Regions from separate parts of the Shewanella polaris genome, predicted to be linked through region 1. Evidence: predicted binding sites of a transcription regulator. Region 1 holds the regulator's gene; the other holds the start of a gene.
What was found. Region 1 encodes LexA, which represses DNA repair genes until DNA is damaged. Its sites were predicted from a motif close to TACTGTATNNNNATACAGTA; they were not measured.
Positions count from the first base shown of each region.

Region 2: a site for LexA is predicted at 4,179-4,198, ahead of dinG (ATP-dependent DNA helicase DinG). Genes of this name have one in related genera too.

Region 1 is NZ_CP041036.1:274,505-280,401, forward strand. Features, by position in the region: gene coxB (cytochrome c oxidase subunit II) at 1-1,558, opposite strand, end outside; gene FH971_RS01205 (cell division inhibitor SulA) at 1,952-2,458, opposite strand; gene lexA (transcriptional repressor LexA) at 2,455-3,069, opposite strand; gene plsB (glycerol-3-phosphate 1-O-acyltransferase PlsB) at 3,333-5,753, shown strand; gene mtr (tryptophan permease) at 5,756-5,897, shown strand, end outside.
Region 2 is NZ_CP041036.1:1,530,456-1,536,352, reverse strand. Features, by position in the region: gene FH971_RS06770 (TonB-dependent receptor plug domain-containing protein) at 1-1,064, opposite strand, end outside; gene FH971_RS06765 (DNA polymerase II) at 1,716-4,115, opposite strand; gene dinG (ATP-dependent DNA helicase DinG) at 4,230-5,897, shown strand, end outside.

The DNA of each region.
Region 1 (5,897 bases):
GTTGCACCGCCTCGCCAGAATTATTGCCCCACGCATTGCGCTCATATGTAATCACTGCCGCCATCTTTCGAGGGCTTAATTGACTACTAAATGCCTGCATTGCAGTACCTGGTTTTCCGTGCATAACGATATCGATATGTCCGCTAACCGGTCCGCTAACAACAGGGCTACCAATAAGTGAAGGGAAAGCGCCAGGTAAACCTGCGCCAGTGGCTTGGTGACATGCAGCACAAGTCGTGGCATAAACCTGCTCACCTTCGGTCATTAATTGCTCCATGGTTAACGTGGGCAGATCTTCTGCTGGAGCAACTTTTGCTACGGTTTCGACAGCTTGAGTGGCTTTCTCGGTAACCGCATCGGTAATGTCAGTTGTCGTGGCTGCAATAGTGCTTGTGACATCAGCAACTGCTTTGTTTGCTTCTGTTTTTGCCTCGTTACTGCCTAAAAATTTCCCTATATCAGCAGCTTGTACAAGATCTCCGCTATTATTGCCCCAAGCATTACGTTCAAAGGTAATCACTGCTGCAATTTCTTGGGCGCTAAGTTGTTTTGCAAAGGCCTGCATTGCGGTACCTGGTTTACCGTTTATGACGATATTTAGATGGCCTTCAACAGGGCCTTTTATGATAGGGCTGCCAATTAATGATGGGAATACACCAGGAAGACCCGCACCATTAGGTTGGTGACAAGCAGCACACCTAGCAATATAGATTTGTTCACCTTGTGAGGTTAGATCTCCGAGTGACAGGGTTTGGGTCATTGATGCCGCCGCCGCAGCAGCGGCATTGCTTGCTAGTTGTTTTTGTTCAACTAACCAATTATCAAAATCGTCCTCCGACAATGCTTGCACTACAATCGGCATAAAGCCATGGTCTTTACCGCATAATTCGGCACATTGGCCGCGATAAATACCGGGCTTATCAATACGAGTCCAAGTTTCATTAATAAAGCCTGGATTAGCATCTTTTTTAACGGCAAAAGCGGGCACCCACCATGAGTGGATAACATCATCAGAAGTCATCAAAAAACGTACTTTTTGGTTAATGGGGAGTACTAGTGGTTTATCAACTTCAAGGAGGTAATGTTCTCCTTTAGCCTCACTACCGTCAATTTGTTCTCTGGGGGTAGATAATGAGCTGTAAAATTCGATGTCTTTATCAAAATAGCTGTAATGCCATTTCCACTGCGACCCGGTAATTTTAATGGTGAGATCAGCATCGCTGGGATCTTCCATAGCAATTAAGGTTTTGGTGGCTGGAATAGCCATGGCGATTAAGATGATAAAAGGAATGACGGTCCAAGCAATTTCCACTTTGGTACTTTCATGAAAATTGGCCGCGACTGCGCCTTTTGATTTGCGGTGGTAAATCATTGAATAGATCATGATCCCAAACACCACTAACCCAATGGCACAACAGATATAAAGAATCGTCATGTGGAGGTGATAAACCTGACCACTGATATCTGTCACGCCTTGAGTCATGTTGAGGGGCATTGCTGTTGCCCCAAGCGGAAGTGCTACACACACAACCAGTAAACAATACAACCATTGCTTCACAAGACTGCTCCTCTGTTAATTGCAAATTGCAATTACAAAGAAAAGTCACACAGTAATTCTCTGCTCTATGCAAACTCTTCGGTTCCCGAAAAAAGTTTGATGACCTCAAAGTACCTTGGTGGTTGTAAACAGACGGTCTACGGTTTTATTGTTAGCTGTGCACCACGCTTGTACCTACGACTGAACTTATCAATTTGTGTTGACGTTTTCCCATCGATGACTATTAAATCTGCCATTTACGTCAAATTAAAGATAAAAAATTGTTTCATCCTTGTTAATTACATTACTTGTAGATTAAGGATTGATCAAGATCACTTTTTTTCTTAATCGCCTGAAAAAGGTGAAAAAAAAGCCCTGAATTCAATACAGGGCTTGGTAATTAAGGGTTTGTGCTTAGTGAAACGAGCAAAAATTACTTGTTCCATTTGCTAAGGTAGGGCTAACAAGTTGATGTTTGTGAGGTAAGTGAGTATTCACATCTTCAATTATGATCCCTAATGCACGTGCGCTTTTGGCTACTATTTCCAAACGGCGACTATCGCGAGCATCAAGTGAGCTTGTCCAAGTTACTACTGCACTAGATGTACCACTAGTGAGTGCTTTTTCCATGGCCCATAATGTCTCGACTTCATCTTTGGTGTGAACTAGTAAAATGCGATCCATTCTCACTCCGGCACTTGCCAGCATATGTTTATAACCAATGTGAGGTGGGCTAATGAGTACAATCCAGCGGCCTTGTTGGCTTAACGTTGCTAATTGACTACACAATTGACTCAGCTCTGCTTCACCTTGGGTAACCGTTTGCAATGTTTGAATGGTTTGGTTGCCCTGAAGTTCTGTGTCTGATAAATCTACCCATAAGCCAGGGTGGCGTGGGGCGATGCCCATTAGTTTGTTCATAACCAATCTCCATTACGGATAACACCAACGGCAAGCCCTTCGATAGTTAGGCTTTGGCAACTTAAATCTACTTTTATCGGGTTGTAATCTTCATTTTCTGCATGCAGATAAATGACGTTACCTTTTTGTTCAAATCGTTTTACGGTGACGTCATCGTCTATTCGTGCCACCACAACTTGGCCATTACGTGCTTGCTGCATTTTATGTACCGCGAGGAGGTCGCCTTCTAAAATGCCGATATTTTTCATGCTGTCACCACGAACCCGCAATAAAAAATCCGCGGCAGGTTTAAACATATTGGGGTCAACTTGATAATAGTTTTCCACATGTTCTTGGGCCAAGATAGGCTCTCCAGCAGCAACTTGCCCAATGAGTGGTAGACCGGTTTCAATCTGTTCTTCATGAGGTAATCGTATACCTCTAGAGGTACCAGGAATGATCTCGATAAAGCCTTTTTTGGCTAATGCTTTTAAATGCTCTTCGGCGGCATTAGCACTTTTAAAGCCAAGACGATTCGCAATTTCAGCTCGAGTGGGTGGCATACCTGTTTCGGCGATATTGTTTTTAATTAAGTCTAATATTTCAGCTTGGCGCGGCGTTAACGGTCTCATGACAATTCCTGTCTTTTTATACAGTGACTGTCATTATATACAGTGATTCTGTTCGCGCAAGTATTAACCAACTGTTTTTTGTTATTTGTTTGTACAAATTGATTTAATTTACTGTTATAAAGCATTATTTTATATTTTAACTTTGGGGTGTGACTTCTAAAGAAATCCAAAATGTAAAGATAAATAAGCCAGATAGTGTAAGCGGGGTTGTTTCTGGTATCCTATGCAACAATATTATAGTGGCTTATGTTGCGAAAATAACCATGTCAAAACCTGATTCAATATTTTTACGAACATTAAAGTGGATTCAAAAATGGATGGTGCAAACGATTGTTGTACCACATGATCCTTTTGATGACCTCAATATAGATCCGACTAAACCTTTAGTTTATTTGATGAAAACGGAATCTATTAGTGATATTGCCGCCTTGAGCGAAATCACAGAGGGCTTTGGTATGCCTAGTCCTTATGAACCATTAAAGCTTGATGGCTTGCAAGTGCCTCGTGTTGTTTGTTTAGAGGGGCGCAAACCATTATTTGGTAAACGCGAAAGTGGTGAAAAATTCATTAATTATTTTACCAGTCTATTATCTCTTCATCGTGAGAACTCTGAATTAGATATTCAGTTGGTTCCTGTTTGTCTTTATTGGGGACGTACCCCAGGGAAAGAAGATGACAGCATGAAAGCGGCTGTATTTGAAAGAGAAAATCCAACATGGCTACGTAAATGGTTAATGATTTTATTTTTAGGACGACATAATTTTGTCCAGTTCTCTAATGCATTATCGCTTCGTTATATGGCCGATGAACACGGTACAGATAAAAGAATTGCTCACAAGTTAACCCGTGTTGCACGAGTGCATTTTCGCCGTCAACGCAAGGTAATGACAGGACCACAGTTACCTAATCGAAACGTATTGTTTGCTTCTTTACTAAAATCTGAGTCTATCAAGAAGGCGATAGAAGAAGAATCGACAAGCAAAAAAGTCTCGGTGGAGAAAGCTCGCGAAACTGCTATTGAATATCTTGACGAAATTGCTGCTCATTATTCCGATAGCTTAGTGCGCATAGCTGAACGCTTTCTGACTTGGTTATGGAATAAATTATACAGTGGCATTAATATTAAAGGTGCCGAACAGGTAAGACAGTTACATCATGATGGCCATGAGATTGTTTATGTGCCTTGTCATCGCAGTCATATGGATTACTTATTACTGTCGTATATTTTGTATTACCAGGGCATGGTTCCTCCACATATTGCCGCGGGTATTAACCTTAATTTCTGGCCTGCAGGACCGATGTTCCGTCGTGGTGGGGCATTCTTTATCCGCCGTAGTTTTAATGGCAATAAACTGTATACAGCAGTCTTTCGTGAATATTTAGATCAGTTGTTTGCTAAGGGTTATTCCGTCGAATATTTCACTGAAGGTGGTCGTTCGCGTACCGGACGCTTGCTGGCGCCTAAAACGGGTATGTTGGCCATGACTATTAACAGTGTGTTACGTGGGATAGAGCGTCCAGTGACTTTAGTACCTGTGTATTTAGGGTATGACCATGTTATGGAAGTGGCTACTTATCATAAAGAATTAAGTGGTAAGAAAAAGAAAAAAGAATCTGTGTGGCAGGTATTTGGGGCAATTAGTCGATTAGGTAATTTTGGCCGAGGTTATGTCAATTTTGGTGAACCCATTAATCTACAGCACTTCTTAAATCAGCAGGCACCGGAATGGCGTGCTGAGCTTGCAAAAGATCCCGATCAAAAACCGTCGTGGTTTACGCCATCGGTTAATTCATTAGCTAACCGCGTGATGACTAATATTAATGGTGCAGCCGCCGCCAGTTCGGTGGCATTGACCAGTTTGGTGTTATTGGCATCAGAGCAAAATGCGTTGGAAAGAGGCCAGTTAGAACGTCAGCTTGATTTGTATTTAGCCTTACTTAACACCGTGCCATATACCGATTTCACATCTGTAGCAGAAGGTAATGGTAAATCGATTGTTGATCATTGCTTGTCGTTAGATAAGTTTGTTAGTAGCAAAGATCCTATTGGCGAAATTATTTCGGTCGATGAGAAAATTGCTATTACTATGAGTTACTACCGTAATAACATTATTCACCTTATGGCGCTTCCTTCATTAATTGCCAGCTGTTTGGCTCACTATGATGTATGCGATCGTAAACGCATCCATGCGGTTGTTATGGATTTATATCCGTTACTTAAAGCCGAGCTTTTTATGGGCATTGATGATGTACCTGCGCATATAGATAGCATTTTAGAATTTATGGTTGAACAAGGTTTATTGAGTGGTGAAGATGATTTTGTCATCACACCTCGTCATATCACGCAAGTGTTGCTTCTTGCTGAAACCATAAATGAAACCTTGCAGCGATATGCCATTATCTTCAATTTACTGGCGATCAAGCCTGATCTGGAACGTTCAGAACTTGAAACCGATAGTCATTTATTAGCCAAGAGATTAGGCGCATTACATGGCATTACTGCTCCAGAGTTTTATGATAAAAAGCTGTATAACACCTTGAGTGTGAAACTGAAGGAATTGGGTTATTTAAGCAGTGACGAACATCGTTCTGAAGTAATCAGAATAAGAGATAATGTTAATAAATTACTAGGATCTTCAGTAAGGCAAACCATTGTTGATAGTGTGCAAACGGAGCACGGATAATAATGGCTAACCATATGAATGGAGCTAAGCATCGTGTCGGCGGTAAATCTGTACTGGGCGGGGCGATGATTATTGCCGGAACAACGGTTGGTGCGGGAATGTTTTCGTTACCCGTAGTTGGAGCCGGGATGTGGTTTGGTTATT
Region 2 (5,897 bases), 1.3 Mb from region 1:
AGATCTAAGTCTTCACCTGTTGGGTTATACGCATTGTCGGCTGACATTGTTGGTAAATTTGTTGATACTGGAGTACCCGCATAACGTGTTTCAGTTTCTGAAAGTGAAGCACTTGTACGACCTCGGAACTTAAGGTTATCAGCTAATTCATATGAAAAATTTGACAGTACAGAGTTTTGAACTACATCACCAAATAACTTAGTTACTTCGCCATAGCTATAAAGACAACGTCCAGTGTCAGCACTATCAGTCAAATCATACGTGTTAGGAGCTTGGTTACACATATCACGATTGGTAATCCATCCACTATCACCTACTCCGTTTGGTACTGAACTATATGATGAATAGTCAAAATAAGTTGGATCATCAAATTTCCAAATATCTTTATCCCAAACAGCATCAGCTTTATAGTACTCATATGTTAATGTAATATTACCTTTATCACTTGAGTAACCAGTTGCCACTGTAAATCTGTTTGTATCACCACCGTCTGTACTTGGCAGCTCAGTATCATAAGAAAAATCAAGGCCCTGATAGTCTTTTTTAGTGATAATGTTAATTACACCAGCGACTGCGTCTGAACCATAAACAGCTGAAGCACCTTCTCTTAAGATTTCAATGCGTTCAACAATTGCCATTGGAATTCTAGACGTATCAGCTGCAGCGCCTGAGCTAGAGCTAGTACCAGGCATGCGACGACCATCTAATAATACCAATGTATATTTGGCATCCAAACCACGCATTTGCACACTACTTGTTGCGGCAGCACCAGAACCATAGCCTGATGTTCCACGCCATGAACCAAAACTGTTAACAGATGAATTATTCAATACATCTGCAATTGTCGACTCACCAGTTAATTTAATATCTTCTGCGGTCAAAACCGTAACAGGTGACGCATTCTCCATATCAACTTGCTTAATACGCGAACCAGTTACCTCTATACGTTCTACTTTTTCGCCATCTTCATCAGCAGCAAAAACTGCTGGTGAAGCGAATGCTGCCGCGGCTGCACCACTGATCAGTGCTAATCGCACTGATTTAGCTAATACGTTCTTATGCATTGTCTATCTCCCTGGATTTTTTTATATCTTTCTTATAATAATGACGGCCATTATAGGCGTCTGTTAAATGAGAAAAATGCAACACAAATGCATTACAATCTCTCAATTACAGATGCAATAAAATCACATTTAAAACAACTAATCAACACTTTGAAATTACACATGCATAAAAGTTAACCAGATGTAAAAGATTTTAGTGTTGTGAAAAAACACTCAATAATAAATTAAACTTTTAAATACAAGCTATTAAGTCAATTATTATTGGTTACATATTTTATACAACCTAGAGTGTAAAAATAATCTATTGTTTTAAATCTATTTTTTACCAAGCCCTTACTATTAACTTTTCTTTAACATAAAAGGTTAATTTCAAACATTAAGAATTGCTCAATACCTTAAATTTTATCTACACATGGTTCAGTTATTAGTTTTAACCTTTAACTGGAAATCATCAGATAAGCTCAGTTAGTTATCTTAGTTTAGGCAAGGATTCAGTTAACTGTAATGAATGGAATTTAAAGGCTATGAATATTAAATTTAGGGGATATGAGACAGGTAAAAATGCTATCTGGAAATGTATAATGCCACCTCCCTTTAAGATAAATTAATGCATAAAAAATACGAACAACTTTGGCTTATTATTTTGTTTTTTTACAGTAGCATCATTTGATTGTTTACTAGCGCATCGAAACTCTGACCACATAGTTGCAAGATGGGCTCTGCGATGGGTTGAATTTGTTTACTAATGTAATATTCATAATCGATATTCTGTGGTTTTGCTTCAATTGCCTGTGCGCCAGTCAACGTCATAACGTATTTAATTTGTTGACCTTTACGAGTAACGTTTACGTCATCCAGAAGTTGAGCAAGCTGTTTGGCCGCTTTTACATGAGGGGATGATTTAGCGGTGTAATCTTCAACATTTCGCCTTAATCGCTTTTTGAAAATAAGCTCATTATCTCTAGCGCCACTTTTAATTGCCGCTAGCTCATTGCTCAAATAATCAATGACATCTTCGCCCTTGAAAAACAGTTCATATAAATGATATTGCATTCTTCGCGCGATAGGGCTCCAATCACTTCTCACCTGCTCCATCCCTTTAAACGTCAGTTTTAATTGTTGAGCGTCGTTTAATACCGCACCGACATAGCGTTTTTTACTGCCTTCATCTGAACCTCTTAGCGTAGGCATAATAAATTGTTCGAAATGGGTTTCAAATTCGAGTTCTAGATAGCTGTCTAATTGATATTCATCTGCACACCATTCAAGCCAGCGTTGGGTAATCAATGTCGACAAGTATTCACCAATCGCTTGGATATCCTTAATACCATGATTATCCCCTAACCACACAAATGTAGAATCGGTATCGCCATAAATCACTTGATAACCACACTCTTCTATCCATTGTTTAGTCAGTTTCATTATCTGATGACCGCGCATGGTAATAGAACTGGCAAGTTTTGCATCATGAAATACACAACCTCGAGAGCCTAATACGCCATATAACGAGTTCATAATAATTTTTATTGCTTGTGATAAAGGTGCATTTTTATCGCGTTTAGCCCGCTCACGTTGTTCCGCTAAACTTGCAATTAACGCTGGTAAAATAGGCTTGTTCCGACTGAATTTAGCGCCTAAATATCCATCCACTATAGTGTTATCAGCATTACAACTACTGGCGTGCAAACCTTCAACTAAACCTTTGGGATCGATAAGAAATGTTCTGATAATCGACGGATACAAGCTTTTAAAATCTAATACCAAAACATCTTTATAGTAGCCTGGGATAGATGACATAACATATCCGCCGGGGCTCTCAAGCCCGTGACTAGCGGGATGAGCTGGCGCAACAAAGCCACTTCGATGTAAGTGAGGTAGATACAAATGATAAAATGCGGCAATTGATGCACCAACGCGACCAAACTCTAAGCCGGTTAACTTGGCTCGTTCAAGGGCAAAATCTAATAATTGTGTTTTTTCAAAAATATCCCACACCAAACGACAGTCCGTAAGGTTATAAAAAGCCAGTGCATTTTTGTCTGTTTCAAATAAATGAGTAATTTCTTGTCCACGATTTTCAACATGATCTATGGCTTTCCCTTCGGCTAATAAGTGCCGCGAAACAGACTCTAATGAGAAACTATCAAATTGATAAAATGCCGCTTTAAGCCAATCAATACCATCCAGTACTACCCGTCCAGGTAAAGATAAGGTTTCAGGCCGATATTTGTCAGCCACTTTCCAGCTAAGTTCAGTATCACCTCGGCCGATGGTTAATGGGATTTGATGTAATACGCAGCGTTTATACAGCAAGGCTAAGTCAAAGGTCACCACCGCCCAACCGATGATAATATCGGGGTCATAGTCGCTAAACCATGCAATTAATCTCAGTATAAGCTCAACTTCATCCTTAACCCAAATAATGAACTCATGGCATTGTGCTTGTGGTTCGCCCACCATAATTACGCATTGATAATCGATTCCATACAAACCGACCGAATAAAGTTCACCAGCAAAACTACACTCAAAATCCAGTGAAACCATCTTCAAAGGAATATCAACAGGTTCGTTGGTGGGTATTTTTCTAGCCCGATTAATCTCTAATAAAGAAATTGTTGAAGTTGGATTACTGTCTTGATAGTACCCTGAGCACTCTATATCTAAGGCAATAAACCGTTCGATAAGATAACGTTGTTCAGGCCTTATATCGGCTTCAAATAAAGTAACCCCGATATCATTAGCAATGCGACTGAGTAATTTTAATTGCGTATTTGATTTAAGATACAAGGCACTAATAGGCTCATGCTCAAAGCTCATCAATGATTTCGACTCAGCCTTAAGGGCAAAACCGACTTTTTGACTTAATTGATTAACATCTTGTTGACGACAAAAACATATTACTTCACAGTGATACAGCTCTGCGAGTACTGGTCCCTGAGCCGTTTTAATATAGTATTGAAGCACTAACTGTCCATGCCTATAAATGGCATGACGAGTTAATACTCGCCCCTTTACATAGTTGAGACTTGATGGGATATTTGCTTGCTTCACTATGGGTTCGAATTCCTGCACAAGTTTACTCAATTTGATTTATTACTTCGTGGCATGCTAATTCACTGTTATTATGTACAGCATAATTCAGTCTATGCAGAAATCATACTTCCTATGCTACCGGATAACATAAAAAGTCAAATTCGCACCATTTATAAAGAAATTGCCGCATCTATGCCACAATTTCGATCTCGTCGCGAACAAAACTATATGGTAGCGGAAATATCTAAAACCTTAGCGGGTGAGTATGACAAAGACCGTCGCATTATTGTGGTTGAGGCTGGAACAGGTATTGGTAAATCATTGTCCTATATCTTAGGCGCTATACCTTTAGCGGTTGCCAGTAAAAAGAAAGTCTGTATTGCCACTGCAACCGTGGCACTTCAAGAACAATTACTCCACAAAGATCTGCCTCACTTTTTGCAGCAATCAGGAATTGAGTTTAAATTTGGGTTAGTAAAAGGTCGCCAGCGTTATGTGTGTTTAGCTAAACTTGAAGCCATGATAGGTGCACAAGATGGTTCACAAATGGCTATGTGGCAAACTAAGCCAGATCAAAGTCAAATAAATGAATTACAAAAACTGCATCAAGATTTTCATCAGAAACGTTGGAATGGTGAAATAGATACCTTAAAGCACCCTATTCCTGATTTTTTGTGGCAACAAATTTGCTGTGATAAGCACAGTTGTCATCGTCAAGTATCGGCGCATCATAATTGTCCGTTTCATAAGGCTCGTGAAGATGTTGATACTTGGGATGTACTCATTGTTAACCACAGTCTATTATTTGCCGATTTAGAGCTTGGTGGTGGCGTCATTTTACCAGAGCCAGAAGACATGTTTTATGTCATCGATGAGGCTCACCACTTGCCCATTGTTGCAAGAGACTTCTCCAGTGCTCAAGCTACATTGCGTGGTGCTTGTGACTGGTTAGAAAAAGCATCCAAAACCTGTTCTAAATTACAAAATCAATTGAAAACCACCCACATTATCGCCCCCGTACAGGCGATGCTTGATCACATTACCGATTTAACAAACCTACTGACTCAAGTGGCTCATTATTGTGACACTCAACCACAATTATTTGCTAACCCTGAATCTCGGCTTCGTTTTGAGCACGGTCAATTACCGCAATCATTATTAATACAGGCAGAAAATCTTGCTACCGCATCGGGCTCTGCGGTGAAACAGTTTAATAAAGTGGTGTCGGTATTAAATGAAGCAATCAAAGATGGTGAAGTGCCTAAACATCAGTCGGAAGGTTTGTTGTCTGAAACCGGATTCATCTTACAGAGGCTAGATAACTTACATAAGTTATGGAAGATGATGGCTAAAGAGGACAGCAAAAAAGGTGCACCAATGGCACGTTGGGCAGAATTAATTACAGGTAAACAACAAGATTACTTATTTTGTTCATCGCCTATCGAAGTCGGCTTTATGCTGGAATCTATGTTATGGCAAAAAGCCGCTGGAGTGGTATTGTGTAGCGCAACACTTAGAGCGTTAAATAGTTTCAACCATTTTGCTCATCAAGTGGGATTATCAATGAACGATGGTAGTCGTTTTTTGGCCTTGTTATCCCCTTTCGATTACGAAAATAATGCGACCTTATTTATTCCTCAAATGGTGTGCGAACCTACTGACGAGAATTATACCGCTGAACTAGCACAACATATTGTGACTCTCATCGATGGTGAAATGGCGACGTTAGTGCTGTTTGCTTCATATTGGCAAATGGATAAAGTGGTTGAACTCGTCGAAGGGAAAATCCCAAAAGAGCTG